DNA from 3 places in the Bradyrhizobium erythrophlei genome. Region 3 is predicted to be linked to each of the others. Evidence: predicted binding sites of a transcription regulator. Region 3 holds the regulator's gene; each other region holds the start of a gene.
The links. The regulator PhoB, encoded in region 3, activates phosphate uptake and scavenging genes when phosphate is short. The targets are predictions, from matches to a motif close to TGTCATNNANCTGTCAT.

Region 1: a site for PhoB is predicted at 2,987-3,003, ahead of BUA38_RS01635 (inorganic phosphate transporter). Genes of this name have one in related genera too.
Region 2: a site for PhoB is predicted at 4,422-4,438, ahead of BUA38_RS26925 (phospholipase C). Genes of this name have one in related genera too.

The regions. Positions count from the first base shown of each region.
Region 1 is NZ_LT670849.1:354,628-364,466, reverse strand. Features, by position in the region: gene BUA38_RS01640 (M20 aminoacylase family protein) at 22-1,194, shown strand; gene BUA38_RS01635 (inorganic phosphate transporter) at 1,307-2,941, opposite strand; partial or broken gene BUA38_RS01630 (TIGR03915 family putative DNA repair protein) at 3,210-3,875, opposite strand; gene BUA38_RS01625 (ImuA family protein) at 4,046-4,855, shown strand; gene BUA38_RS01620 (Y-family DNA polymerase) at 4,761-6,365, shown strand; gene BUA38_RS01615 (error-prone DNA polymerase) at 6,365-9,829, shown strand.
Region 2 is NZ_LT670849.1:5,646,609-5,656,447, reverse strand. Features, by position in the region: gene BUA38_RS26935 (phospholipase C) at 1-199, opposite strand, end outside; gene BUA38_RS26930 (phospholipase C) at 524-2,263, opposite strand; gene BUA38_RS26925 (phospholipase C) at 2,477-4,315, opposite strand; gene BUA38_RS26915 (M20/M25/M40 family metallo-hydrolase) at 4,938-6,068, shown strand; gene BUA38_RS26910 (DNA-3-methyladenine glycosylase I) at 6,081-6,800, shown strand; gene BUA38_RS26905 (M81 family metallopeptidase) at 6,914-8,449, shown strand; gene BUA38_RS26900 (M20 aminoacylase family protein) at 8,454-9,620, shown strand; gene BUA38_RS26895 (amidase) at 9,640-9,839, shown strand, end outside.
Region 3 is NZ_LT670849.1:2,296,359-2,306,197, reverse strand. Features, by position in the region: gene pstC (phosphate ABC transporter permease subunit PstC) at 1-224, shown strand, start outside; gene pstA (phosphate ABC transporter permease PstA) at 226-1,071, shown strand; gene pstB (phosphate ABC transporter ATP-binding protein PstB) at 1,068-1,904, shown strand; gene phoU (phosphate signaling complex protein PhoU) at 1,955-2,671, shown strand; gene phoB (phosphate regulon transcriptional regulator PhoB) at 2,734-3,435, shown strand; gene BUA38_RS10815 (GcrA family cell cycle regulator) at 3,515-4,024, opposite strand; gene BUA38_RS10810 (aspartate aminotransferase family protein) at 4,496-5,704, shown strand; gene argF (ornithine carbamoyltransferase) at 5,701-6,639, shown strand; gene BUA38_RS10800 (Hsp33 family molecular chaperone) at 6,872-7,885, shown strand; gene BUA38_RS10795 (trypsin-like serine protease) at 7,888-8,607, opposite strand; gene dctP (TRAP transporter substrate-binding protein DctP) at 8,841-9,839, shown strand, end outside.

The sequences.
Region 1 (9,839 bases), 1.9 Mb from region 3:
CATTCAAAACCGAGTTTACCCATGCCCATCGTCAACCGTGCCGCCGACCTGCAACCTGACATTCAGGCTTGGCGCCGCGACATCCATGAACATCCTGAACTCGGATACGAGGAGAAGCGTACGTCGGCTTTCGTGGCGGAGCGGCTTCGAGAGTTCGGCTGTGACGAGGTGGTGACGGGTCTCGGCGGGACTGGCGTCGTCGGCGTCATCAAGGGACGCAAGGCGGCCAAAGGCAGCGGCGTCAAGACGATCGGACTTCGTGCCGATATGGACGCGCTTCCGATCGAGGAGGCGACCGGACTGCCCTATGCCTCGAAAACCTCGGGCAAGATGCACGCCTGCGGTCACGACGGGCATACCGCGATGCTGCTCGGCGCGGCACGCTACCTGGCCGAAACCCGGAATTTCGCCGGCGATGCGGTCGTGATCTTCCAGCCGGCGGAAGAGGGCGGTTTCGGCGCCGCGGCCATGATCAAGGACGGGCTATTCGATCGCTTCCCAATCGATCAGGTCTACGGCATGCACAATGGTCCGGGGATTCCGGTCGGCTCCTTTGCGATCCGGCCGGGCCCGATCATGGCCTCGACCGACGCCGTCAACATTCATATCGAGGGCCGCGGCGGGCACGCCGCGCGTCCGCATCTCTCCATCGATTCCGTCATGGTCGGCGCGCAACTGGTGACCGCGTTGCAGTCGATCGTTTCGAGGAGCGTCGATCCGCTTGAGTCCGCGGTCGTCTCGATGTGCGAATTTCACGCTGGCAACGCCCGCAACGTGATTCCGCAAACCGCCGAAATCCGGGGCACCGTCAGGACCTTGACCGCGGAAGTGCGGACGCTGGTTGAAAAACGGGTACGCGAGGTGGTCGAGGGCGTGGCACGCATGACCGGCGCCAAGATCGACCTCGAATACCTTCGCGGCTACCCGGTCGTCGTCAACCATGCGGCGGAAACCGATTTCGCGATCAAGGTGGCGGAAGAAGTCGCCGGCAACGGCAATGTTACCGAGATGCCGCCGCTGATGGGAGGCGAGGATTTCGCCTACATGCTCGAGAAGCGGCCGGGCGCGTTCATCTTCTGCGGCAATGGCGACAGCGCCGGCTTGCATCATCCGGCCTATAATTTCGACGACGACGCGATCGTCTATGGCACGTCCTACTGGATCAAGCTGGTCGAGAACACGCTCGCGGCGTGAGGGTTGGCGCTGCTGAACAAACACGGTCAAATAGCCGGACTACTCAATCAGCCAAAATAAAAGAGGCCCGCGTCACGCGGGCCCCTTTCTGATGTGTTCGATCCGCCTGAATCTAGAACAGGTGGGCGAAGATAAAGTACAGACTGCCCGAAAGCATGATCGCTATGGGCAGCGTCAGCACCCAGGCCATCGCCATGTTGCGGATAGTCGCAACCTGAAGCCCCGATCCGTTCGCGGCCATGGCGCCGGCGACGCCGGACGACAGCACATGGGTGGTGGACACCGGGAGGCCGAAGTTGTCGGCTGCGGCGATCGTAGCAGCAGCAACCAGTTCGGCGGCCGCGCCTTGCGCGTAGGTGAGGTGGGTCTTGCCGATTTTCTCGCCGACCGTGACGACGATGCGCTTCCAGCCGATCATGGTGCCGAGGCCGAGCGCCAGCGCGACCGCGATCTTCACCCAGTTCGGGATGAACTTGGTGGCGGCGTCCAGCGAGCCCTTGTACTTGTTCAAGGTCGCGATCTCGTCCTTGCTGAGGTCGCTTTCCTTGTCCTTCATCAGGAAGCGGATCGCCTCCGAGGTCAGGTACATGTCGTTACGGGTGTTGCCGACGACCTCGGACGGAACCTTGTTCAGCGAACCGTATTTCTGGACCTGATCGCCGACGTCCTTCACCAGGGCAGCGAGCGACGGATAGGTGCCTTCGCTGATGCGATGCTGCGACACGTATTGCGTTACGGCCGGGCGCGGATCGCCGATGATGCTGTGGCCGGCGCCCTTGGCCGCAACCACCTTGGAAGCGGCGTCGGAGGTTTGCTGGAACACGGCGATCTGCGAGTCCGGCAAGGCGCGGTTGAGGGCATAGGCGGTGGGCACGGTGCCGATCAGGATCAGCATGATCAGGCCCATGCCCTTCTGGCCGTCGTTCGAACCGTGCGCGAAGCTGACGCCGGTGCAGGTCAGGATCAAAAGGCCGCGGATCCAGACGGGCGGGGCTTTGTTGCCCTCCGGCGCGGCGTAGAGCGCCGGATTGCGGACGAGCACTTTCAGGAGCAGCAGAAGCAAGGCTGCGCAGATGAAGCCGACCAGCGGCGACAACAAGAGCGCGTAGCCGATTTCGGTGGCCTTGCTCCAGTCAACGCCCGAGGTGCCGTCGCGGCCGCGCATCAGCGCATTGACGATGCCGACGCCGATGATCGACCCGATCAGGGTGTGGGAGCTGGAAGCCGGCAGGCCGAACCACCAGGTGCCGAGGTTCCAGATGATCGCAGCAATCAGCAGGGCGAACACCATCGCAAAGCCGGCGCTGCTTCCGACCTGAAGGATCAGCTCGACCGGCAGCAGCGAAACGATGCCGAAGGCCACCGCGCCGGAGGAGGTCAGAACGCCGAGGAAGTTGAAGAAGCCCGACCACATCACGGCGAATTCGGCCGGAAGCGAATGGGTGTAGATCACGGTCGCCACCGCATTGGCGGTGTCATGGAAGCCGTTGACGAATTCGAAGCCCAGCGCAATCAGCAGCGCTACCATCAGCAGGATGTAGGGCAGGTAGGTCGTGATCTTGGCGCCGGTGGCATCGACGTCGGCGTAAATACTGTAAGCCACGAACAGCAGGCCTGCCGCGAGAATGCCGAAAAAGATGATCATCGTCAGGGGGTTGAAGCCCTTGTCGAGATTGGGTCGGGAGGCAGGCTGGATCGGTCCGCCGTCCGTCCCGCTAATTTTTTGGTCAAGTGCAAAATCAGACATATCGACGCCCCTGATACGGTGAGCCTTCATCATTGACGGATGGTTTTGAAGGTTAGATGACATAGGCGGAGTTATCCCCGCCGGTAACGAAGAACTTCCCAGATCTTATTGAATTGCTGACAGAAAATCTTTTGAACGGCCTTGTGAGCAGCCTGCCGATCGCACGCAAATTTGTGCGGGAATAAATGGCAAAAACGAGCGGGTCTACGCTCGCGTGAGGGAACCTAGCAGAACGGCTCAAAAAGTCGATCATGCCGCATCGCCTTCACCTGAGCCGGGCGGGATTTAAGACCGTGGCGTAGTAGCGCCGCCATGTCTCTTCCAGTCGATCCGAGGTTGGCGCCATCGCCTTGCTGACGCCCGACGTGAACGAGATCGCAAAGCCGTCCCAATGTGCGCAGCGTTCGGGCGTCAGGATCGACCAGGGCATATCGGCAAAACGGCGCGCGAAGAACGGCGCTGCCAGCTCAACGACATGGTGCTCCGGCTCGAACCAGGCGACGTATTGCGCGTCGCGTTCCCGCCCGATTTCGCGGAAGCGGACAAAGGCGTGCATCTTGTGCTCGGCGCGCCGCACTGCCTTTGCCATCGCCGTGACGCTGGTAACGTCGGGATCGGTCGCGACCTCGAGAAGGTCGTGATTGCAGCGCAATCGCCACAACAGGCGGTAAAGCATCGCGAACCGCCGGGGATCACGGTGCAGGATCGCGATTTTGGCGAGCTCTACAAACCTGGCGGAAACGCTGAATGTTTCGGTCGATGAGCGCGGTTGCGGCTGCCTCTCGCCGGGTGCGAACAATTCTTCTTCACCCTTGATGCTCCACATCACGTCCTCTGGTGTGACGCCATCCAGCACCAGCGCGCGAGCGGCTTGGCGCCAGCCGTCGAAATCGGTTTCGTGGATGCGGATTTCCAGCTTGGGTTGCCCGTCCATGTCTAAATCCCCTTGATTCCATTTACGAATCTCAGAGCGGCCAATTCGATTGACTCTTTCGTCGCCGTTAGCTTTAAATTAGAACATATCATGAACAAATGAGCCAGCTTCTGGTTCTCTCAAAATCAGAACGGCGACATCAGATTTCGAAAAGGGCGCGGCGCATCATGATGAGCGCAGCAGGAAAGGTTGCCGCCTTGCGCGGCAGCATCGAGCGCATCGAGGCGCATGGCGCGGCGTATTCGTCGCGCAAGGTCCCGCTCGGGCACACTGATGCCGACGCCCACCTGCAAGGCGGCCTCGCTGTGGGCGCCATGCACGAGGTGTTTGCGGAAGCAGGCCGGCAGAGCGCGGCGGCGACCGGCTTTGTCGCAGGATTGGCAGGGCGGGTGGCTAGCCGGCGGCCCGTGGTCTGGATCCGGCAGGATTTCACGGAAGTGGAAACTGGCGCCGTCTCGATGAGCGGGCTTTCCGAACTCGGCCTCGATCCGCGCCTTTTCGTCAGCGTCCACGCGGCCGACGTCGACCATGCGCTGCGTGCGACAGCAGACGCGTTGGCTTGCGATGCGGTGGGCGCCGTCGTGCTGGAGGTCTGGGGCGAGGCGCGGCAACTCGACCTCGTCGCCAGCCGCAAGCTGACACTGGCCGCCCAGACTTCAGGCGCAACCGCCCTGATGTTGCGGATGGCGGCAGAGCCGAGGGCCTCGACCGCCGAGACCCGATGGATCGTGCGAGCGGCGCATTCGCCGCCGGGCTCGACCCCATCGAGTGCATGGGGCTCGCCTCTGTTTGAGACGCAGCTTGTCCGCAACCGTCATGGCCCCACCGGCCACTGGATCATGGAATGGAAAAGCGATGAGTGCCTTTTCGGAGAACCGGCGACGTATTCTCAGCCTGTGGCTGCCGCGCCTGCCCACCGACCGCATCAGGCGCCTGCGCGCAAAAACGCTTTTGCGCGAAGCGGTTATCGGGTCGCGTGAAGACGACGCTTCAAATCGGCTCGAACAGTTGGATGAGCTCAGCATTGTCGTTGCCAGGCAAAACAACATGTTGCGGATTTCCGCGCTCAACGACGCGGCGACGCATGTGGGCCTCGCGGTCGACCTGCCGCTTGCGAACGCCCGCGCCATCTGTCCTGACGTGCAGGTCCATGATGCCGATGAGGTTGCGGACGCCGACGCGCTGAACGCCATCGCCGAATGGTGTGACCGTTTCACTCCGCTGGTGGCGCTCGATCTGCCTCACGGTCTTTTTCTCGACATCAGCGGCTGCGCGCATCTGTTTGGCGGCGAGGCGGCGATGATGAACCTCGTGTGCAGTGTCCTGACCGCGCAGGGATTTAGGGTCAGCGGCGCTATCGCGGGCACGGCCGTCTGCGCGCGGACGCTGACCCGTCATGTCCATGGCCGGATCGTCCGCGACGGCGAAGAGGCCGAAGCTGTCCGGTTGCTGCCGATATCGGCATTGGGGGCGGATATGGCCGTGGTGACGGGTTTGCGCCGCGCCGGCCTGAAAACCATCGGCGAGGTGGCCGACCGGGGGCGGCACGAAATCACCGCGAGATTTGGTGCTCGTTTCACGGCGCTGTTGGAACAGGCGTTGGGACATAGCGATGCGCCGATCAGTCCGCGCAAGCCGCTGCCCGATTACATCGTGGAAAAGCGCTTTGCCGAGCCGGTCGCGACCGAAGCGGTGATCTCCGCCACCTTGTCGGGGTTGGCCGGGACGCTGGTCGCGGCGATGGGCAAGCAGGGCAAGGGTGCGCGTCAACTGGAAGCGCGCTTCTTCCGCACCGATGGTGCGGTCCGCACCATCACGGTCGATACCGGGCAGCCCGTGACGCGAGGCGAGGTGATCGACCGGCTGTTCCGCGAGCGGCTGGAGGCTTTAAGCGATCCGCTCGATCCCGGCTTCGGATTCGATCTCATTCGTCTGACCGCGAGCCGCACCGAAATCGTGGTGCAGGAGCAGCGCGATCTCGACGCCCATGTGCATGATCAGGATGAAGTCTCGGCACTGATCGACCGCATTGCCGCGCGCATCGGCGGCAAGCGCGTGGTCGTTCACCTGCCGCAGGACACCCACATTCCCGAGCGCGCCGTGCTGAAAGCACCGGCGCAGCATCATCTGCTGGAAGCTGCGCAATCCACCTGGCCTGCGCGTGTCGCCGGCGAGCCGCCACTGCGGCCCTTGCGGCTGTTCGAGCGGCCGGAGCAAATCAAGGTGATCGCCGAGGTGCCGGATGGTCCACCGGCGCGGTTCGTCTGGCGCCGCGCCACCCATGCCGTGGTTCGCGTCGAGGGGCCCGAACGCGTCGCCATGGAGTGGTGGCGGGCGGGAAGTGCGGTGCTGACGCGCGATTACTTCCGCGTCGAGGACGAGGAGGGTTTGCGCTTCTGGGTCTATCGCGACGGGCTTTTTGAAGAGATCGAACAGCAGGAGGGCAAAGCGGTACTGCCGAACTGGTTCATGCACGGGCTGTTCGCCTGATGATTGGTTATGCGGAAATCGGCATCACGACGAACTTCTCGTTCCTGCGTGGCGGCTCGCATCCGCAGGCCTATGTGCATCAGGCGGCAGAGCTTGATCTCCCTGTGATCGGCATCGCTGACCACAACACGTTGGCCGGCGTCGTGCGGGCTTTCAAGGAACTCGACAATTCCAAGCTCAAGCACAGACCGAGGCTCCTGATCGGAGCGCGGATCGTCTTTAGCGACGGCATGCCGGACATCCTGGTCTATCCGCGCGATCGCGCGGCTTACGGCCGGCTCTGTCAATTGCTCACCCGTGGCAAGCGTGGCGAGGACACGCTCAAGGGCGAATGCCACCTGAAATTCGATGATCTGCTGGAATTTGCCGACGGTCAGCTTCTGGTGATGGCGTTGCCGCACCATTTCGAAGAGGCGAAGGCGCACGACATTCTGAAGCGGTTGCGGTCAAGCCAGGCCGACGGCGTATGGTTGGCGGCAAGCCTGCTCTACCGTGGCGACGACCGGCGGCGTCTGGCGCGGCTCCGGCGCGTCGCCGATGGCGCCGGTGTGCCGTTACTCGCGACCAATGAGGTGCTCTACCACGAACCATCGCGCCGCCGCTTGCAGGATGTGCTCACCTGTATTCGCGAGAAGACGACCATCGAGGCGGTCGGCAAGCGCGCCGAGGCTAATGCCGAACGCCATCTCAAGCCTGCTGAAGAAATGGTGCGGCTGTTTCGCGACGTGCCGCAGGCGATTGCCGAGACCATGCGGTTTGCCGACCGCATCACCTTTTCGCTCGATCAGCTCAAATACCAGTATCCCGACGAGCCGGTGCCGCGGGGCAAGACCGCGCAGCAGCATCTGGAAGACCTGACCCAAACGGGTGTGCAAAAATATTTCGGTGGCGATATCGACGACACGTTACGCGCAACCTTGCGCAAGGAGCTCGATCTCATCGCCGAGCTGAAATACGCGCATTATTTTCTCACCGTGCACGACATCGTGCATTATGCGCGCAGTCAGAACATTCTTTGTCAGGGGCGGGGATCGGCGGCGAACTCCGCCGTATGCTACGTGCTCGGCATCACCTCGGTCGATCCGACCAAGGTCGACCTCTTGTTCGAGCGCTTCATTTCCAAGGAGCGCCTTGAGCCACCCGACATCGATGTCGATTTCGAACATTCGCGGCGCGAAGAGGTGATGCAATATGTCTATCGCCGCTATGGCCGGCATCGTGCGGCCATCATCGCGACCGTCATTCACTATCGGCCGCGCAGCGCGATCCGCGATGTCGGCAAGGCGCTCGGATTGACCGAGGATGTGACCGCAGCACTTGCCGATACGGTGTGGGGAAGCTGGGGTTCGGGCCTCAACGAGATGCAGGTCAAGCAGGCGGGCTTCGATCCGAAAAACCCGATGGTGGAGCTTGCGGTTGAACTCGCCACCGAGCTGATCGAATTCCCGCGCCACCTGTCGCAGCATGTCGGCGGCTACGTGCTGACCCAGGACCGGCTCGATACCTATGTGCCGATCGGCAACGCCGCCATGGACGACCGCACCTTCATCGAATGGGACAAGGACGATGTCGACGCGCTGAACATGATGAAGGTCGATGTGCTGGCGCTGGGCATGCTGACCTGCATCCGTAAATGCTTTGACCTGATCGAAAACCATAAAGGCAAGCGCTGGGAACTGGTGACGATCCCTCAGGACGAGAAGCTGGTCTACGACATGCTGTGCCGCGGTGAATCGCTCGGCGTCTTCCAGGTCGAGAGCCGCGCCCAGATGAATATGCTGCCGCGCCTGAAGCCGCGCACCTTTTACGATCTTGTCATCGAAGTTGCGATCGTGCGGCCCGGCCCGATCCAGGGCGACATGGTGCATCCTTACTTGCGCCGGCGAAACGGCATTGAGAAGGAAAACTATCCGGCGCCTTCGCCGGAGTACGGCACTCCTGATGAACTGTACAAGGTGTTGCACAAGACGCTCGGCGTGCCGCTGTTTCAGGAGCAGGCGATGCGGATCGCGATCGAGGCTGCGGGCTTTACTTCCGAGGAAGCCAATGGTCTGCGCCGTGCGATGGCGACGTTTCGTAATGTCGGCACCATCGGCAATTTCGAAGACAAGATGATCGGGAATATGATCCGGCGGGGTTACGATCCTCAATTCGCCAAGAACTGTTTTGAACAGATCAAGGGTTTTGGCTCGTATGGTTTTCCGGAAAGCCATGCCGCCAGCTTCGCGCAGCTTGTCTATATCTCGTCATGGCTGAAGCATTTTCACCCCGATGCGTTCTGTTGCGGACTGCTCAATTCGCAGCCGATGGGCTTTTATGCGCCGGCGCAGATTGTCGCTGATGCCATCAAGAACAAGGTCAAGGTGCGCGAGATCGACGTGTCCCACAGCGTTGCCCAGAACACGCTCGAGGAAAAAGACGGTGACTATTGCGCGGTGCGTCTCGGCTTCCGTCAGATCGATGGTTTCAAGTGGGTCGATGAGGATGAGGAGCGGCTGAAATATATCCAATCGTCATTCCGGGGCACGCGAAGCGTGAACTTTGATGCGCAGTTGCGCATCAGAGAATCCATTGTTGAGCGAACACGCGGCTTAATGGATTCCGGGCTCGCGCCAAGAGGCGCGCCCCGGAATGACAGTATGGAGGAGCCCGACGACTGGGCCGACCGCATCGTTGCCGCCCGCAACCGCCGTCCCTTTACGTCGCTGGAAGACTTTGCCCGCGACACCGCGTTGCCCAAGCGCGCGCTGGTCCTGCTGGCGGATGCCGATGCGTTTCGTTCCATCGGGCTAGATCGTCGTGCGGCATTATGGGCGGTGCGCCGTCTGCCCGATGATGTACCTCTACCGCTGTTCGAGACCGCTGCCGCCCGCGAGCAGCCGGATGAACAGGCAAAGCCGTTGCCGGCGATGCCGCTGTCGGAGCATGTGGTCGCGGACTATCAGACCATTCGCCTCTCGCTGAAGGGCCATCCGATGGAGTTCTTGCGCGCCAGGTTTACGCGCGAGGGCGTGATCGCGTGTTCGTCGGTGTCCGATGCCAGGGACAGGCAACATGTCCGCTGCGCCGGCGTGGTGCTGGTGCGTCAGCGTCCGGGCAGCGCCAAGGGCGTGGTCTTCATGACGCTGGAGGATGAAACCGGCATCGCCAACATCGTGGTGTGGCCCAAGGTGATGGAGCGCTTCCGCAAGGAGGTGATGGGATCCCGGTTGATCCTGGTCGAGGGCACTATTCAAAGCAGTCCGGAAAAGGTCGTGCATCTCGTCGCCGAAAGACTGTTCGACCGCTCCGGTGATCTGCTCGCTCTCGCCAATGACGCGCCCCGGAAACACGCGGTGCCGGCCGGTGCTACCGTGGTCGAACCGCTCAATGACGACCGGCGCGAGCATCCGGACAATCCGGCGCAAAAAATCCGCCATCCCCGCAATGTCCGCATCCTGCCGCCGTCGCGGGATTTTCATTGAAGCATAATCC
Region 2 (9,839 bases), 3.4 Mb from region 3:
TCAGAAGATTGTTGATATCGCGAGGCGTGTTCTTGGCGGGCTCGAAGAGCGGCTCCCCTTCCGGGTTGATGGCATTCGGATAGGTACCGAAATAGTGATCAAACGAGCGGTTCTCGTTGAAGACGACCACGAGGTGCTTGATCGGGGTCTTGGTCCTGAGGGAATCCGCTGATGTCGCGGAGGTCTTGTTGTTGACCACGTCGTCGATCAGGCTGACCACCGGCGCGAGCTGGCTCGCGAGGCTGTTGCCGGCAACAGAGCCGGTTGACGTGACGGTGGCGGCGGCGGCGATCAGGGCAGCCGTCGATAGCAGGGCGGAGTTGAGCTTCAGCCTTTTCACTTTTTTTCCCTCGTGCCTCTCAAAACGATTTTGAGCCGTGCGGCAGAGACAGATAGGGAACGTCGGTGACAGCTATGTGTAGGTTTGACTGCAAAAGCGCTCGGTCGAACGCAGGACGACGCCGGCCAAAAAGGCCGGCGCCGCCAAACCGCACGATTGTGCGATTGACTGGAAGAGCTTAGCTCAGTTCTTGCTCGTGACCTTGGTGATCACAGTGCCTTCCATCGGATCGAGGATCAACTTTGTGGATTTCTTCTGCGAGAAGTCGAACATGTCGTTGATCGAACCGGTCGTGGCATCGAACGAGCCTTTGCCGAGACGCTTGCCGTTCAGCCAGTTGTCCTCGATGAATTGCGGGATCGAGGCCTGCGTGATCAACACGTGGCTGACATAGTTCTTCTTGGCGTAGGGCGAAATCACCAGGAACGGCTGGCGGGTGCCCGGACCGCAGCGGCCATCCACCGCCTGGCCGTTGACGCCGAGCGGCTTCGGCGTGACGCCCGGGGTACCGCAGTTACCAGAGCCGTCCAGCTGATCGACGTCGATCGGGGTCGTCGAAGTCCTGACGCTCGTCGTAGCCGCAGAGAACGAGCCATGGATCGGCGCGACGAACGCGTGGTCGTACCAGCCGTCGGAGTCGTCATAGGCGATGATGACCGCGGTGGAATCCCAATCTTCCTGCTCTTGAAGGAAGTTGATCAGGTTGACAACACCGGTCTGTTCATCGAGCGGATTGGAGTAACCGCCGTGACCGTCCTGGTAGGCCGGCAGTTTGATGAAGGATACCGCCGGGTAATTGCCGGAGCCGACCGCCTGGGTGAAGTCTTCCAGGTCATACGCATGATTGGCCGGGCCGTCATGTCCGATCTCCTTGAGAGACGCGGGACGGGCATGGGTCGGGTTGGCGGTCGACGCATAGTACTGGAACCAGGCGTGATGCGGGATGTAGTCGGCGGTGTTGCCGCTGAGGCCGGTCGTGGTGCGCCCGCAGCCCGAGGTGCCGTTGTTGTTCATGAGTTGCAGGTTGAAACCGCCCATGAAAGAGCCCCACGGAATTTTGGCCGCGTTGAGCAGATCGCCGATGTTCGGAGCGTTGATGGAGACCTGCGACGTCTTGCTCGAGCAGGTGTCACCAGTGGGATCGGTATCGTTGATCAGCGTCAAGCCGCCCTGGCCGTCTGGAATGGTGCTGGCAGTCAAGCCCGCCGGGACCACAGCGCCGTTGGTATTGCCACCAAACATGTTGAGCGCGCCGGGCGTCGACGGACCATAGTCGTCGGACCAGGAGTTGTCGCTCATCGCGTAGTTCTGGGCGTAGTTCCAGTAGGCGGTGACGGTGTTGCCATCGAAATAGCCCATCACGAGCGCCGCAGTGCCGAAGGCGCCAGCGCCGCCCTTGGTGCCGGTACCCACGTTCAGCGGGAACAGGTCCATCTTGCCGGCGTCATAGGCTTGCTGCTCGGGCGTGTACGCATGGCCCTGGTCGCCGCTGACAGCCTGCGAGCGATCCAGACGGAACGGGTTCGACTGGTTCGGGCTGTTGAGCACGTTCGTGAAGTTCGGGTTGTTGAACAGCAGCGCCTCGGTATCGATGTTATTGATGTCGCGCGGCGTGTTCTTGGCCGGCTCGAAAATCGGCTCACCTTCGACGTTCATGGCATTCGGATAAGTGCCGAAATAATGATCGAATGAAATGTTCTCGTTGAAAATGACCACGAGATGCTTGATCGGGGTCTTGGTCTTCAGCGAATTCGGATCGACTCCCGACGACTTCTTTGAGTTGTTCTCGACCGAATTGATCAGGTCCTGGACCGGCGCGAGCTGGTCGGCAAGTTTGTCACCGGCAACCGAACCGGTGGACGTGAAAGCAGCGGCGACTGCAATCAGCGCAGCCGACGACAGCAGAGCGGATTTCAGTTTCATATATTCTTTCTCCCCATTGCCTCTCAAAACAAATTTTGAGCCGTGCGGGGGAGACCGATAGAAAAGCTCAATGACATGTATGTGTAGGTTTCACGTCAAAACGCCTACGGCCCCGGCCGACTGACATGTCGACCAGGGTCTTTGAAGGTGGCGCCGGCGGTGAGGCCGGCGCCTATGACCGCACGATTGTGCGATTGAGTCTAATAACTTAGCTCAGTTGTTGACCTTCGATTTGCTGTCGACGGTGCCTGAGGTCGGATCGAGGATCAGCTTCACCGATTTTTTCTGTGTGAAGTCGAACATGTCCATGATCGAACCGGTCGTGGCGTCGAACGAGCCACCACCGAGACGCTCACCGTTGAGCCAGTTGTCCTCGATGAACTGGGTCACCGAAGCCTGCGTGATCTGCGTGTGGCTGACGTGGTTCTTCTGGGCGAAAGGCGAGATCACCAGGAAGGGGATACGGAAGCCGGGACCGCAACGTCCGGCGACCTGCTGGCCGCTGAGGCCGGTCGGCTCAGCGGTGCCGGGGACGCCGCAGTTGCCGGTGCCGTTCGCCGCATCGGCCGCCGAGAACGACGCACTCTTGATGGCCGGAGCAACGTGGTCGTACTGACCGTCCGAGTCATCGTAGGTGAAAATGACAGCGGTCGATTCCCAGTCCGGCTGCTCTTGCAGGAAATTGATCAGATTGACCAATCCCGCCTGTTCATCGAGCGCATTGGAGTTGCCAGGGTGACCGTCCTGGAACGCCGACTGCTTGATGAAGGATACGGCCGGGAAATTGCCCGAGCCGACGGCCGCAAAGAAGTCTTCGAGGTCGTAGGCGTGGTTGGCCGGGTCGACCTTGTTGGTACCCGGGACCACGGTGTGGCCGATCGCCTTGGGCGAGGTCGGACGGAGGTGGTTCGGGTTGGCCGTCGACTGGAAGTACTGGAACCAGATGTGGTGCTGAACGTAGTCAGAAACCGTCCTGCCAGTAACGGAGCTGATGTTGCTGCGACCGCCGGTCTGGCCGGGATTACCGAACTTGCAGCCTGTGCTGCCGTTTGCGTTGATGGTTTGCAGGTTGAAACCACCGACGAACGAACCCCACGGAATGTTAGCGGCGTTGAGCAGATCGCCAACGTTCTTGCTGGTCATCCCCACGGTCAGGTTGGTGGCGGGTCCAGAGCAGACGTCGAAGGTCGGATCGATGTCCTGGATCAACGTCAGGCTGCCATCGGGGCTCGGGACCGCATCGCCTTCAGCCAAAATGGCGGTGGTGAAAGCCGCCGACCCCACGGGAGGAACGGCCGTGCCATCAAAGAATTTCGCACCGGCCGGGGCCGTGAAAACCGCGCCATTGGTCTGGCCGGCCCACATGTTGAGCAAACCGGGGGTCGACGGACCGTAGGTGTCGGTATAGGCGTTGTCGCTCATCGCGAAGTTCTGGGCGTAGTTCCAGAGAGCCGTGACGGTGTTGCCGTCGAAATAGCCCATCACCTGGCCGGTGGTGCCGAACGCGCCAGCGCCGCCAGCGGACCCCTTGCCCACGTCGAGCGGGAAGAGATCGTTCTTGCCGCCGTCAAACGCCAGTTGCTCTTTGGTGTAGTTGTGGCTCTGGTCGGCCGAGTCCGCCTGTGTGCGATCAAGCCGGAACGGATTGACAGCGCCCGCGCCGTTGGTGGCGTTCAGGTTCGGATTGCTGTCGAGCAGCGCCGGGCTCGACAGCAGGTTGTTAGTGTCGCGCGGCGTATTCCTGGCGGGCTCGAAAACGGGCTCACCTTCCGGGTTGATCGCGTTCGGATACGTGCCGAAATAATGATCGAATGAACGGTTTTCGTCGAAGACGATGACCAGATGCTTGATCGGCGTCTTGGTCTTCAGTGAGTTCGGATTGGTGCCCCCCGCCTTCTTGGCGTTGGAGGTGACGTCGTTGACCAGGTTTTCAACAGCAGAGAGTTCGTTCGCGAGATTGCCGGCGATCGAACCTGACGTCGCAAAGGTAGCGGCGACGGCAATTGCCGCGGCGGAAGACAACAGAGCGGACTTTAGCTTCAGATTTTTCATCTTTTCCCCAGAGCTTCAGAAGGAGTAGTGGAAGCGCGGGGACAGATAGGCAGCATCAATGACGGGCATATGTAAGATTCACGTCAAACCTTTCCGGTTCGCGTGTTCTCACATACCCGTCGCGTGCCGAACAAAAGCTTCGGCGCAACACATTCCTCATCGCGTTGTCTGCTAAACCGCGAGAGGGAAAGTTATTTTTGCTGTGAAAGCGTTTGCAGTCACCCTCAAGCAGCAATCAGTTCATACGGATTCAAACTCCGAAAATTTTTTTGTTGGCATCGACGCGATGTTTGCACCGCTTTCCATGTTGGCAACCTATGTTGTCAACACTGTCGACGAACATAAAACATGCGTCTGCGAAGAATGCGTGACAGTCGCGCGCACGGTGCGAATTTTCGTTTGAGGCTTCGACCGTAAGTTCGGCTTGCTTCGATCTGGGGCCGCACATCATCGCTGCGGCAGTGATCTCTTCGTCCTGCGTCCGCCAAAAGCCGGGTGGCGCGGGCCCTGTGGCAGCTTGACTTTACAAAGCCGTCATCGAACCTTCGCGCAGACGGCCCCGCCACAAAGCCGGGCCACGCCTTTATCTGTCGAACCATCCCTTTGAAGACGGGAGCCTTCGATGAATCCCACCAACCTTCCCTTCGATTCGGAAGCGATGCTTGCCGGCCTGCGGACCTGGGTCGAATGCGAAAGCCCGACCTGGGACGCGGCCGCCGTCGAGCGCATGCTCGATCTCGCGGCGCGCGAAATGGCGATCATGGGCGCGTCGATAGAGCGGGGCGCCGGACGGCAGGGATTTGGCGGCTGCGTGCGGGCGAAATTCCCGCATCCGAAGCAAGGTGAGCCCGGCATCCTGATCGCCGGCCATCTCGACACGGTCCATCCGATCGGCACGATCGACCAGCTGAAATGGCGGCGCGAGGGCAATAAATGCTACGGGCCGGGCATCTTCGACATGAAGGGCGGCAATTACCTGACGCTGGAAGCAATAAGGCAACTGGCGCGCGCAGGCATCGCGACACAGCTCCCAGTCACGGTGCTGTTCACGCCGGACGAGGAAGTCGGCACCCCCTCGACGCGCGAACTCATCGAGGCCGAAGCGAAGCGTAATAAATATGTGCTGGTGCCCGAGCCCGGCCGGCCGAACAATGGCGTCGTCACCGGGCGTTATGCCATTGCGCGGTTCAACCTGGAAGCCACGGGACGCCCGAGCCACGCCGGCGCAACACTCGCCTCCGGCCGTTCGGCCATTCGCGAAATGGCGCGGCAGATCCTGATCATCGACGGCATGACGAGCGAGGATTGCACTTTTTCCGTCGGTATCGTGCGCGGCGGCCAGTGGGTCAATTGCGTCGCCACCACCTGTACCGGCGAAGCGCTGAGCATGGCCAAGCGCCAGGCCGATCTCGACCGTGGCGTCGAGCGCATGCTGGCGCTCTCCGGCACCTCCAACGACGTGACGTTCAAGGTGACACGCGGTGTGACCCGCCCGGTATGGGAGGCGGATGCCGGCACGCTTGCGCTTTACGAAAAGGCGCGCGGCGTTGCGGCTTCGATGGGGCTCGAGCTTCCGCACGTCAGCGCCGGCGGCGGCTCCGACGGCAATTTCACCGGCGCGATGGGAATTCCGACGCTCGACGGATTGGGCGTCCGCGGCGCCGATGCGCACACGCTCAACGAGCACATTGAAGTCGACAGCCTCGCCGAACGCGGCCGCCTGATGGCGGGCCTTTTGGCCACCTTGACATAAGGAGCCAGTCCGATGGCGAAGGCGGCGACCAAGACTGGCCTCATCCCGTTCAAAGCCATTCGCGCGCAGGCGGAAAAGCGCAAGGGCGGCGCGGCGGCGCTTGAAAAACTGTTGCCGGCAAAGCCCAACATGAAGGCGTTGGCCAAAATGGCCGATGACCGGCTTCTGGCGGAGATGACCCAGCGGGTGTTTTCGGCGGGCTTTGCCTGGAGTGTGATCGATAATAAATGGCCGGACTTCGAGAAGGCGTTCCTTGGCTTCAAGCCCGCCAAGCTGGTGTTTCAGCCGGACGATTTCTGGGACGCGCTGTTGTCCGATGCACGTATCGTCCGTAACGGCGCCAAGATCACATCGGTGCGCGAGAACGCCGCCTTTGTGCAGGAGATTGCCAAAGACCACGGCGGCTTCGGCCAGTTCCTCGCGAACTGGCCCTCCTCCGACCAGGTCGGCCTGCTCGATCTGCTGGCCAAACGCGGCAGCCGCCTCGGCGGCAACACAGGCCAGATGTTCTTGCGCTTTGTCGGCTGGGACGGCTTTGTAACCTCCCAGGACGTGGTGGCCTGCCTGCGCGACGCCGGACTCGATATCGCCCAGGAAGTAAAGTCCAAGGGCGATCTCGCCAGGGTGCAGGTGCAGTTCAATGCCTGGGCGGCAGAAACCGGCCTGCCTTATGTACACCTGTCGCGGATTTGCGCCATGTCGATCGGCGAGAACCGGACCGAACAATATTAGAGAGTGGTGATGGGCTGGCCTGGCACGCCTGCATGATAGGCGTGCTCCCTTCGCCTTGCGGCTGTCGACGGCTTGGGTCTAACGTCACGATCGACCCTGGCCGAGACCATTATATGCCTCGTATCGCCGTCGGCGGCTTTCTGCACGAGACCAACACCTTCGCGCCGACGAAGGCGGCCTACGCTGACTTCGTCCATGGCGGAGGCTGGCCCGCGATGACAACGGGGGCCGACGTCCTCAAGGTCATGCGCAACATCAATGTGGGCCTGGCCGGCTTTATCGGCGATGCGCAAAATCACGGTTGGGAATTGGTGCCGACGATCTTCGCCGCTGCGAGCCCCTGCGCCCATGTGACGAAAGACGCCTATGAGCGGATCGCCAGGGTCATCGTCGATGGCATCGCCAGCGCCGGCCCGTTCGACGCGGTGTATCTCGACCTGCACGGCGCGATGGTGAGCGAACATTTCGACGACGGCGAAGGCGAAATCCTGCGCCGTGTCCGCGAAGTGATCGGCGACCAGCTGCCGCTGGTCGTGAGCCTCGATCTGCACGCCAATGTCACGCCCCAGATGGTGCACCATGCCGACGCGCTGATCGCCTATCGCACGTACCCGCATGTCGACATGGCCGATACCGGCCGCGCCGCCGCGCGCCATCTCGCGTTGCTGTTGCGCGAGAAGGCGCGCTTCGAAAAGGCATTCCGGCAATTGCCGTTTCTGATTCCGATCAGCTGGCAATGCACCACGGACTTTCCGACCAAAGGGATCTACGAAAAGCTCGCCGCGATGGAGAGCGCTACTGTTCCGACACTGTCCTTCTGCCCAGGGTTTCCCGCCGCCGATTTCGCCGGTTGCGGACCGAGCGTGTTCGCTTACGGCAAGACAAAGACGGACGCGCAAGCCGCGGTCGATCGGTTGGCGGCCATCATCGAAAGCCACGAGCGCGATTTCGACGGCCGTATCTATACGCCTGACGAAGGCGTGGAGCTCGCGATGCAACTTTCGAAGACGGCGCGAAAGCCCGTCATCATCGCCGACACCCAGGACAATCCCGGCGCCGGCGGCGATTCCGACACAACCGGCATGTTGCGGGCGCTGGTCCGCAACAAGGCCACGCGCGCGGCAATCGGCGCAATCTATGACCCCGCCTCCGCCAAGGCCGCGCATCAGGCGGGCGTCGGTGCTCCGGTCAAACTGTCGCTCGGCGGCAAGTCCGGTATTCGCGGCGATGCGCCGTTCGAAGAAACGTTTACCGTCGAAACCCTGTCGAACGGAAAATTCGTGGCGCCCGGTCCTTACTTCGGTGGCCGCGACATGGACATGGGGCCGTCGGCTTGCCTGCGCATCGACGGCATTCGTGTCGTCGTGAGTTCGCACAAAGCCCAGCTGGCGGATCAGTCGATGTTTCGCTATGTCGGGATCGAACCGACCGAACAGGCGATCCTTGTGAACAAGAGCTCCGTGCACTTCCGCGCCGACTTCGAGCCGATCGCCGAAAAACTCTTGATCTGCGCTGCGCCCGGCGCCATGCCGGCGGACCCCGCCTCCCTGCCCTGGACGAACTTGCGTCCAGGCGTCCGCCTCAAACCAAACGGCCCGGCATTCGTAGCGCCGCTTTCTTCAAAAGCTCACTTCACCGCCATCGGATAACCCAATGCCCACGATCGACCGCATCGATGCCTTCGCCGACGAACTCACCGCCATCAGGCGAGACCTGCACGCCCATCCCGAAATCGGCTTTGAGGAAGTCCGCACCTCCGGCATCGTTGCCGAGAAACTCGCCCAGTGGGGGGTCGAGGTTCATCGCGGGCTTGGCGGCACCGGCGTCGTCGGCGTGCTCAGGGGCAAAGGCAGCGGCACCAGACGCATCGGCCTGCGTGCCGACATGGATGCACTGCCGATGGAGGAGAACACCAATCTGAAATGGCGCTCGACCATTCCCGGCCGTTTCCACGGCTGCGGCCATGATGGCCACACCACGATCCTGCTCGGCACCGCGCGCTATCTCGCCGAGACCCGCAATTTCGATGGCACCGTGCACTTTATCTTCCAGCCCGCCGAGGAAGGTCTCGGCGGCGCCCGCGCCATGATCAAGGACGGCCTGTTCGAGAAATTCCCGTGCGACGAAATTTACGGCCTGCACAACGCGCCGGATCTCAATCACGGCGAGCTTGCGGTGCTGCCGGGGCCTGCGATGGCCGGGGCGGATTTCTTCGACATCACCATCAACGGCTATGGCGCGCATGGCGCGATGCCCGAGCGCTCGAAAGACCCGGTCGTGATTGCGATGACGCTTGGGCAGGCGTTGCAGACCATCGTCAGCCGCAACGTCTCGCCGAACGAACCGGCTGTGCTCTCGATCACGCAAATTCACGCGGGCTCCGCCTATAATGTGATCCCCGGCGAAGCCAAACTTGCCGGCACCGTGCGCGCTTTTTCGGACGACGTGCGCGCGTTGATCCGCGAGCGGATGCGCAGCGTCTGCGCGGGCGTGGCGGCGGCGTTCGCCGTCGAGATATCGGTCGATATCCGCGATATTTTCAGCGTGCTGGTCAACCAGGAAGAGCACTGCAAGGTGGTGGCGGACGTCGCCCGCACCGTGGTCGAACCGTCAAAGGTCATCACGCGCTCGAAGCCGAAGATGGGCAGCGAGGATTTCGCCGACATGCTGCACGCCGTCCCCGGCGCCTATTTCTGGCTCGGCCATGACGGCTCGGTGCCGGTGCATAATCCAGGCTACACGCTCGACGACAAGATCTTGCCGATCGGCGCCAGCGTTTTTTCGCGCATCGTCGAAACCCGCCTGCCCGCCACCAGTTAACGTTTAAAAAGGAGCGGCCATGAGCGAGGAAGAGACTTCCGACGCCGTTACGGCCCTGCACGATCTCAGCGCCGTCGACATGATCGCAGGCTTTCGTGCACAGCAATTTACGCCGAGCGAAGTGCTCGAGGAGGTACTGGCGCATATCGCGCGCTGGGAGCCCCACATCAAGGCGCTCTATGCCTTCGATCCCGACGGCGCGCGCGACGCCGCCAAAGC
Region 3 (9,839 bases):
TGGCGGTCACCTTCATCATCGGAAATTCGTTCCGGATCTCGTCCTCGATCTTTGCCCCGGGCACCACGATCTCGGCGGCGATCGCCTCCGAATTTGCCGAGAGCGATGGCTTGCATCAGTCGGCGCTGATGCTGCTCGGCCTGCTGCTGTTCGTGTTGACCTTCCTGGTGCTGTCGGGCGCGCGGCTGATGCTGCTGCGCCTGGAAAAAAAGGCGGGGAAGTAGCGTGAACCCGATCTACAAGACCCGCCGTCGCAAGGACATCGTGGTTCGCGCGCTCTGCGTCGGCGCCGCCGTCTTCGGCGTCACCTGGCTCGCGCTGATCCTGTTCACGCTGTTCTTCAACGGCCTCAAGGGCCTCAACCTCGAACTCTTCACCCAGAACACGCCGCCGCCGGGATCGAACGAAGGCGGTCTTTTGAACGCGATCACCGGCTCCATCATCATGACCGTGATCGGCGTCGGCCTCGGCGCGCCGCTTGGCCTGTTCGCCGGAACCTATCTCGCCGAATACGGCCGCAACGACCGTCTCACCTCGGTGATCCGTTTCATCAACGACATCCTGTTGAGCGCGCCATCGATCATCATCGGCCTGTTCATCTATGGCGCGATCGTGGTGCCGATGGGCGGCTTCTCGGCGCTCGCAGGTTCGCTGGCGCTTGCGGTGATCGTGATCCCGGTGGTGCTGCGCACCACCGAGGACATGTTGCTGCTCGTTCCCAACCCACTTCGTGAGGCGGCGTCCGCGCTGGGCCTGCCGCGTTCGTTCGTGATCCGGCGGATCGCCTATCGTGCGGCGCGCTCCGGCCTGATCACGGGCGTGCTGCTGGCAACCGCGCGCGTCGCCGGCGAGACCGCGCCGCTGCTGTTCACCGCGCTCTCCAACCAGTTCTTCAGCCTGAACCTGACCAAGACGATGGCGAACCTGCCGGTGACGATCAACAATTTCGTGCAGAGCCCCTACGCCTACTGGAAGCAGTTGGCCTGGAGCGGGGCCCTCATCATCACGCTGACCGTACTTGCTCTCAACATTGGCGCGCGCATTCTTGGCGCCGAGAGGACCGCAAAATGACCGATCTTTCCGCTTCCGTGAGTGTTCCCGCGACACCGGTGCCGACTGTGGTCGGCCATGCTTCGGGCCATGCCGAGCCGCCGGCCAAGGTGACCGCGCGCGGCCTGAATTTCTACTACGGCGAACACCACGCGCTGAAGAACATCAACATTACGCTCGGCACCAACCGCGTCACCGCGTTCATCGGCCCGTCCGGCTGCGGCAAGTCGACCTTGCTGCGGATTTTCAACCGGATGTACGACCTCTATCCGGGACAGCGCGCCACCGGCCAGTTGATGCTCGACCAGACCAACATTCTCGATCCCAAGCTTGATCTCAATTTGCTGCGGGCGCGGGTCGGCATGGTGTTCCAGAAGCCGACGCCGTTTCCGATGACGATCTACGAGAACATCGCCTTCGGTATCCGCCTGTACGAGAAGATCTCGCGGTCCGAAATGGACGACCGGGTCGAAAGGGCGCTGCGCGGCGGCGCGCTGTGGAACGAGGTGAAGGACAAGCTCAATGCTTCGGGCCTGAGCCTGTCCGGCGGCCAGCAGCAGCGGCTTTGCATCGCCCGCACCGTGGCGGTGCGTCCCGAGGTGATCCTGTTCGACGAGCCGTGCTCGGCGCTCGACCCGATCTCGACCGCGAAAGTCGAGGAACTGATCCAGGAACTCGCCGAAAATTACACGATCGCCATTGTTACCCACAACATGCAGCAGGCGGCCCGCGTCTCCGACAAAACAGCCTTCATGTATTTGGGCGAATTGATCGAGTTCGACGAAACCAACAAGATTTTCACCTCGCCGAACGACCGGCGAACCCAGGACTACATCACCGGCCGGTTCGGCTAGGGAATAAGATCAGGCCCGGCGTGGTTCGGGCATGATCGAAGGAGAGCAGGATGGCCTCTGAACATACCGCCAAGGCGTTCGACAGCGACCTTCAGGAATTGACGCGGCTGGTGGCCGAAATGGGCGGTCTTGCCGAGCGCATGATCGTGGATGCCGTCGATGCGCTGATCCGCCGCGATGTCGCGGTCGGCCGCCGCGTGGTCGAGACCGACGCCGAGATCGACAACTTGCAGCGTCTGATCGAAGAGCGCGCGGTGCTGACAATTGCCCGGCGTCAGCCGATGGCGGTGGATTTGCGCGAGATCGTTGGCGCGATGCGGGTTGCGATCGATCTCGAACGGATCGGCGACCTTGCCAAGAACATGGGCAAGCGGGTCGCGGCGCTGGAAAGCGATTTCCAGCCCTTGAAGCTGATCCGCGGGCTCGAGCACATGACCGACCTTGTGCAATCGCAGGTGAAGTCGGTGCTGGATGCCTACGCGGCGCACGATCTGCCGGCGGCCATGACCGTCTGGAAGAACGACGAGGAAGTCGACGCGATCTGTACTTCGCTGTTTCGCGAGTTGCTCACCTACATGATGGAAGACCCGCGCAACATCAGCTTCTGTATTCATCTGATGTTCTGCGCCAAGAACATTGAACGGATCGGCGACCATGCCACCAACATCGCCGAGACCGTGTTTTACATGATCGAGGGCCAGCAAATTCTCGACAAACGACCGAAAGGTGACATGACGACCTTTGCTACAACCGTGCCCGGAACCTGATCTTTGCTGTCCGGGGCAATCGCACCTAGCTCACATTTCAAAGACGAAAGAAGGCTAAGCACATGAGCGCACGCATTCTGGTGGTGGAAGACGAGGAAGCGTTGACAACGCTGTTGCGCTATAACCTCGACGCCGAAGGATATGACGTCGAAACGGTCGGACGGGGCGACGACGCCGATACCCGCCTGAAGGAGCGGGTTCCCGATCTGATCGTGCTGGACTGGATGCTGCCGGGACTCTCCGGCATCGAATTATGCCGCCGCTTGCGGGCCCGGCCCGAAACCAAACAGCTTCCGATCATCATGCTGACCGCGCGCGGCGAGGAAAGCGAACGGGTGAGGGGACTTGCGACCGGCGCCGACGATTACATCGTCAAGCCGTTCTCGGTTCCGGAATTGCTGGCGCGGGTTCGTGGTCTGTTGCGCCGTGCAAGCCCGGAGCGTCTCGCCACCGTGCTCACCTATGGCGATATCGAATTGGATCGCGAGAAGCGCCGTGTCGCCCGCTCCGGCCGTCCGGTCGATCTCGGGCCGACCGAATACCGGTTGCTCGAATTCTTCCTGGAGCATCCGGGCCGCGTGTTCTCACGCGAGCAACTGCTCGACAGCGTCTGGGGCCGCGACATCTATATCGACGAGCGCACGGTCGACGTGCATATCGGCCGCCTGCGCAAGCTGCTCAATCCGGGCCGCGAGCAGGACCCGATCCGCACCGTGCGCGGCGCGGGCTACGCGCTCGACGATCGCTTCGCGAAGGTCGAATAAGCCTTTCGCGGAGTATGACCCGGTCATAAAAAAGAGCGCGCCCAAGGCGCGCTCTTTTCGCGTTCGATGAAGCTTGCAATTACCGCGTCGTCTTCGGCGCTTGACGACGCCGGTCGCCGGTCGGCTGATAGGCGATGCGCGAATGATGCGCGCAATAGGGCAGGCTGTTCAGCGCTTTGCCGCCGCAGAAGAAGAACTCCGGGCTCGAGGGATCGCCGACCGGCCAGTGACAGGTGGCCTCGTTCAATTCAAGCAGCGACAGCCGCTGGCTCATCGGCACCACATTGTCATAGGCGATCGGATCCGGCTCGAGTTCGACCTCGAAAGCATGCGCGAGCGCCGTGTTGCCGCGCGACACCGGACGCGAGACCCGCATCATATGTTGCGCGGGGCGCGCCTTGCGCGGGCGCGGTGCGGCCGAAGAGGGGCTCTTGGCGCGTCCGGAAAGCCCAAGCCGGTGCACTTTGCCGATTACCGCATTCCGCGTCACATTTCCGAGTTCGGCGGCGATCTGGCTCGCCGAGAGGCCCGCTTCCCAGAGCTTCTTCAGTTGTTCGACGCGATCGTCAGACCATGTCAATACCGTCATCGCACTCTTTCCTTCGCGTCGCGCCGGCCTGTTGCGGGCAGCGCTGCGGTGCCAATCGTCTCAAAAATCCCTTCCGGCAGAATCCCTTAGCCCTCGCCGGGCGCGAAATGAGCGCGCCCGAACGTTACTCAACTACTGACGACTTAGAGGAGCCGAACCTACCGCACGAGATGTCGTATCCGACGTCTGAGACGCTACAATATGGCGTGACTCCGGCGCAAGAGTCGACGCAAGTGCGTCCACATGTTCCACCGTTTTTAACGATTGTGTTGCGCGCCGGAGACCGCAGTTTTACGGGCAATCCGTTGACACAGTTCGCGGCAGGCCTAAAATACCTGCCACGTGCCGCCCCGAAAAGGCGGCACGTTCCGTTTCGACCGCTGGTCGCCACTCTGATCGTCCACGTCTGGCCGTAACTTGCGACCGCGCCAATGCGCGCAAAGAACGGCCACCTCTAACGCAAGTGTAGCCATGAACAAGAGCGCGACGTCGCATCTGCTTCCGGTATTCGCCAGGGTCGATCTCGCCTTCGAGCGCGGCGAGGGCTGTTGGCTATACGCAACCAACGGCGAGCGCTATCTCGATTTCACCTCGGGCGTCGCGGTGAACGCGCTCGGACACGCGCACCCGCACCTGGTCGCCGCGTTGCAGGAGCAGGCGACGAAACTCTGGCACATGTCGAACCTGTTCAGGAGTCCCGATGGCGAGCGTCTCGCCGCGCGGCTCTGCGAGCAGAGCTTTGCGGACTACGTCTTCTTCTGCAATTCCGGCGCGGAGGCGATGGAGGGCGTCATCAAGCTCGTGCGCCACTATCATTTCTCCAAGGGCCATCCCGAACGCTATCGCATCGTCACCTTCGAAGGCGCTTTCCATGGCCGGACGTTGGCGACGCTCGCCGCAACCGGCACGACGAAATATCTCGAGGGCTTCGGCCCGCCGGTCGACGGTTTCGACCAGGTGCCGCATGGCGATCTCGAAGCCGTCAAGAAGGCGATCGGCCCGCACACCGCCGGCATCCTGATCGAACTGGTGCAGGGCGAAGGCGGCGTGCGTTCGGCATCGCCCGCCTTCATCAAGCCGCTGCGCGCGCTATGCGACGAGCACGGAATACTGCTCGCCTTCGATGAAGTTCAGACCGGCATGGGACGCACCGGCGAACTCTTTGCCTATAAGCGTGTCGGCGTCGCGCCCGATGTGATGTCATTGGCCAAGGCGCTTGGCGGCGGCTTTCCGATCGGCGCGGTGCTGGCGTCGGCAGAAGCCGCGTCCGGCATGGCGCCGGGCTCCCACGGCTCGACCTTCGGCGGCAATCCCTTGGCGGTCGCCGCGGCGAATGCCGTGCTCGACGTGATGCTCGCGCCAGGCTTCTTCGACCATGTGCAGAAGATGTCGCTGCTGTTGAAGCAGAAGCTTGCTTCCGTGGTCGATCGCTACCCGTCGATCCTGACGGAGGTGCGCGGCGAAGGTCTCCTGATCGGCGTCAAGGCGGTGGTGCCGTCCGGCGATCTCGTCAACGCATTGCGCGACGCGAAGCTGCTCACCGTCGGCGCCGGCGACAACGTGGTGCGTTTCCTCGCGCCGCTGATTGTCTCGGAGGCCGAGATCGATCACTCCGTGCAGTCCCTGGAGCGCGCCTGCACCGCGCTGGTGGCTGCCCGGGAAAAGGCGGCCGCGCGATGAGCAAGACGCTGCGTCATTTTCTCGATCTCAACGAGCTTCCGCTCGGCGAGTTGCGCGAGGTGCTGGCCGCGAGTTCGGCCATGAAGGCGAAGCTGAAGGCGCAGAAGGCCGGCGGCGCGCCTGCCGACCGTCCGCTCACCGGCAAGACGCTGGCGATGATTTTCGAAAAGCCCTCGACGCGTACGCGGGTGTCGTTCGATGTCGGCATGCGCCAGCTCGGCGGCGAGGCGATCATGCTGACGGGCGCGGAAATGCAGCTCGGCCGCGGCGAGACCATCGCCGACACCGCGCGCGTGTTGTCGCGCTATGTCGACATCATCATGATCCGGATTCTTAATCACGACGCGTTGCTCGAACTCGCCCAATACGCCACCGTGCCCGTCATCAACGGGCTGACGCGGCGTTCCCACCCCTGCCAGGTGATGGCGGACGTGATGACGTTCGAGGAACATCGCGGGCCGATCCAGGGCCGCACCGTGGCCTGGAGCGGCGACGACAACAACGTGCTCGCTTCCTGGGCGCATGCTGCCGAACGTTTCAAGTTCAATCTGAACGTCGCGACGCCGCCGCAGCTTGCGCCCAACAAGGTGATGCGCGACTGGATTAAGGCGACGCAGGCGCCGATCGTGCTGGGCAACGATCCCGAAGCTGCCGTGCGCGGCGCCGATTGCGTGGTCACCGACACCTGGTTCTCGATGGGCGACAAGGACGGCGAGCATCGCCACAACCTGCTGCGGCCCTATCAGGTCAATGCGCGGCTGATGCGGCTTGCAAAGCCCGATGCGCTGTTCATGCACTGCCTGCCCGCCCATCGCGGCGACGAGGTGACCGACGAGGTTATCGACGGTCCGCAATCGGTGGTGTTCGACGAGGCCGAAAACCGCCTTCACGTGCAAAAGGGCATTCTGGCCTGGTGCCTTCAGGCGGTAGGGTAGCTGCTCCTTATCCCTCCCCCTTGTGGGGAGGGTCGGCCACGCGGAGCGTGGGCGGGGTGGGGGTGCTAACGGAAACGCTGCGCTTCGCTTTACCCCCACCCGACACGCCGCTCGCTTTGCTCGCTGCGTGTCACCCTCCCCACAAGGGGGAGGGATAAGAACATGCCTGTGGCACGAATTCGCTTCGCTAATTCCCCTTTCTTTCTGCACCATCCGACCCCAGATAAGCGCCATGACCTCCAATTCCCCCGACATCAAACTGAAAGAAACGCCGGTTCGCGCGCCCTCGCATGTGCCGGTTGACGACGCGGTGCTGCCGTTCGAGGTGGCTTCGCTCGATCTGCGCGGAAGGCTGACCCGGCTCGGCCCCGGGCTCGACGATCTCCTCGCCAAGCACAACTACCCGACGCCGGTGGCGAAGCTGCTCGGCGAAGCGATTGTGCTGACGACGTTGCTTGGCTCGTCGCTCAAATTTGACGGCCGCTTCATTCTGCAAACCCAGACCGACGGCCCGGTGTCGTTTCTGATCGTCGACTTTCAGGCACCCGATCGCCTGCGCGCCTATGCGCGCTTCGATGCCGGCCAGATCAGGGACGGACAGACCTCCGGCCAGCTGCTCGGCAAGGGCCATCTGGCGATGACGATCGATCAGGGACCGGAGATGAGCCGCTACCAGGGCCTGGTCGCGCTTCAGGGTGGCAGCCTGGAGGACGCCGCGCATGAATACTTCCTGCGCTCTGAACAGATTCCAACGCGGGTGCGGCTTGCAGTCGGCGAGGAGTGGCGTGGCGGCGAAGGCGGTGCGCGGCGGCGCTGGCGCGGTGGCGGCATGCTGTTGCAGTTTTTGCCGAAAGCACCGGAGCGCGCGCGGCAGGCCGATCTCCATCCCGGCGACGCGCCGGAGGGCACGGCTACGCACACCGTTGCCGAGGACGACGCCTGGGTCGAGGGTCAGTCGTTGATCGCAACCGTCGAGGATGTCGAACTGATCGATCCGGCGTTGTCGGGCGAGCGGCTATTGTATCGGCTGTTTCACGAACGCGGCGTGCGGGTGTTCTCGCCGCTGGCGCTGCGTGCGCAATGCTCGTGCTCGCGCGATGCGGTCTCCGCCATGCTCAAGAGCTTTGCGGCGGAAGACCGCGCCGCGATGGTGAAGGACGGCAAGGTCGTCGTGACCTGCGAATTCTGCTCGTCGGTCTATCAGTTCACGCCGCAGGAAGCCGGCGTGGAAGAGGGCGCCGCGTAACTCTAGTGTGAGTTGAGCTTCTCGATCGTGTCTTTGATCCACACGTAATATGGTGCGATGGCGACCGCCATTGTCGCGTTTGAAACATGGCCGACGACGATTCCGACCAGCGCATGCATTCCGCGATAGGCGAAAACCGGCCCGCCGGAATCACCACGGCCCGACCCCGCGTCCGCTTCGCCTGGGCTGACCAGGGTCAGGTAGCCTGAGGTGCCGATGGAAACGCGCAGCAGCACCATGCGCAGGAGGGTGCCCCCGGTCGGATCATTGGCAAAGCCTTCGCCGTAACCGGCGGCAATAAGACCGTCCCCGTTGTGGGGCGTGTACCCACCAAAATAGGCCGGAATGAATCGGTCGGGCAGCGGCTTCTCGAGTTTGAGCAGCGCAAGGTCGGGCCAACCCGGTTTCTCCCGATAGCCAGGATGCTGAATCACTTCCACAACGGGGCTTAACCCCACCGGCGGATTCGAGAGATCGCCCCAGCCGCGATGGCCGCCGACCCACAGGTTCTGAGAGTCCTGCGTACAATGCGCGGCCGTGAGAACGATGTTCTGCACCAGCACCACGCCGGTACAACGACCTTTCGTGCCCCCGACGGCCACCGTGTATTGCTGCAGGGTGTTGTCAATCGGATCACCGCCAACCACCGCAGTCGCCGGCGTGCCGTGAAAAAATAGCGCAATGAAAAGCGTGACGTACCCTCCCAAAATGACGCTTCGCATCGGTCCGCCTCTTCCAAGCGACGGCAATGATCAACCGGAGAATGTGTTCAAAAATAGCCTCGCCTTTTCGGGCAGTTTCATATTGGGGCGCTTCTGAAAATCAGAAAGTTGTCACTTTAATAGACGTTTGAAGCACAGCGGACGTCGAATAGCGGCCCTCCGCCGCCCGCATTATCAGTTTTTTTACTGTGTTTGCCGTCTATTACGCCTCGCGTTGGGCCGCGGGGAAAGACATGCGTAACAGAACATCCAGACGGCATTTCCTTGCCGGTGCCGCTGCGGCCGCCATGATGCCGGGGCTTTCGACCCGGCGGGCTTATTCGACGGTCCAGCCGCAGGTCTTGCGGCTCGGCTTCACCAATCCCCGGGATTCCCAGTTCGGCGCCGGCGCGCTGGAATTGGCCACCTATGTCGAGCGCAATTGCGGCGGCCGGCTGAGGGTCGAGTTGTATCCCGCGGGCGAAACGGGCGGCGAGCTGGAAATGTGCCAGGACGTTGCCGCCGGTACGCTCGAGATGACGTTCGCGTCTTCCGCGGTCTTTGCCGCCATCGAACCCGAACTCAGCATCTTCGATATCCCGTTCTTGTTTCGCGACGTGGCCCACGCCCGCGCCGTGTTGGACAGCGACATCGGCAAGGCGGCGCTGGCGCGGGTCGAGCCGAAGGGCATCATCGGGCTCGCCTGGGGCGAAAACGGTCTTCGCCATCTGACAACCTCCGACCGCGCGGTACATCGGCCGGAAGATCTCAAAAACCTCAAGCTGCGCGTGCCGCAATCCGAGGTGATGGTGGCAAGCTTCAAGGCGTTTGGCGCCGATGCGGGCCCGCTGCCTTTCCCCGATCTCTACTCGGCGCTGTCTTCCGGCGCTTTCCAGGCCGAGGAAAACCCGATCCCGACCGTCCTTGCGGCGAATTTCGACAAGGTCCAGCGCTACCTGTGCCTCACCGGGCATGTTTATTCGCCGGCGGCCTTCCTGATCTCGAAGCGGGTTTTCGAGCGCCTCACGCTGGAAGATCAGCAGGCGCTGCGTCTCGCCGGCGTCGTCGGCAGCAAAGCGAGCCGGGTCTATGTCGATCGGGCCGAAAAGAACGGCCTCGAGGAGCTTCGCCGCCGCGGCATGAAGGTGGTCGAGGATATCGACCGGCCTGCCTTCGTCGCCTCTCTCGCCAGCCTTGAAAGCCAGTTCCAGAAGCAGTTTGGCAAAGACAAGATCGACGCTATCCGCGCTTTT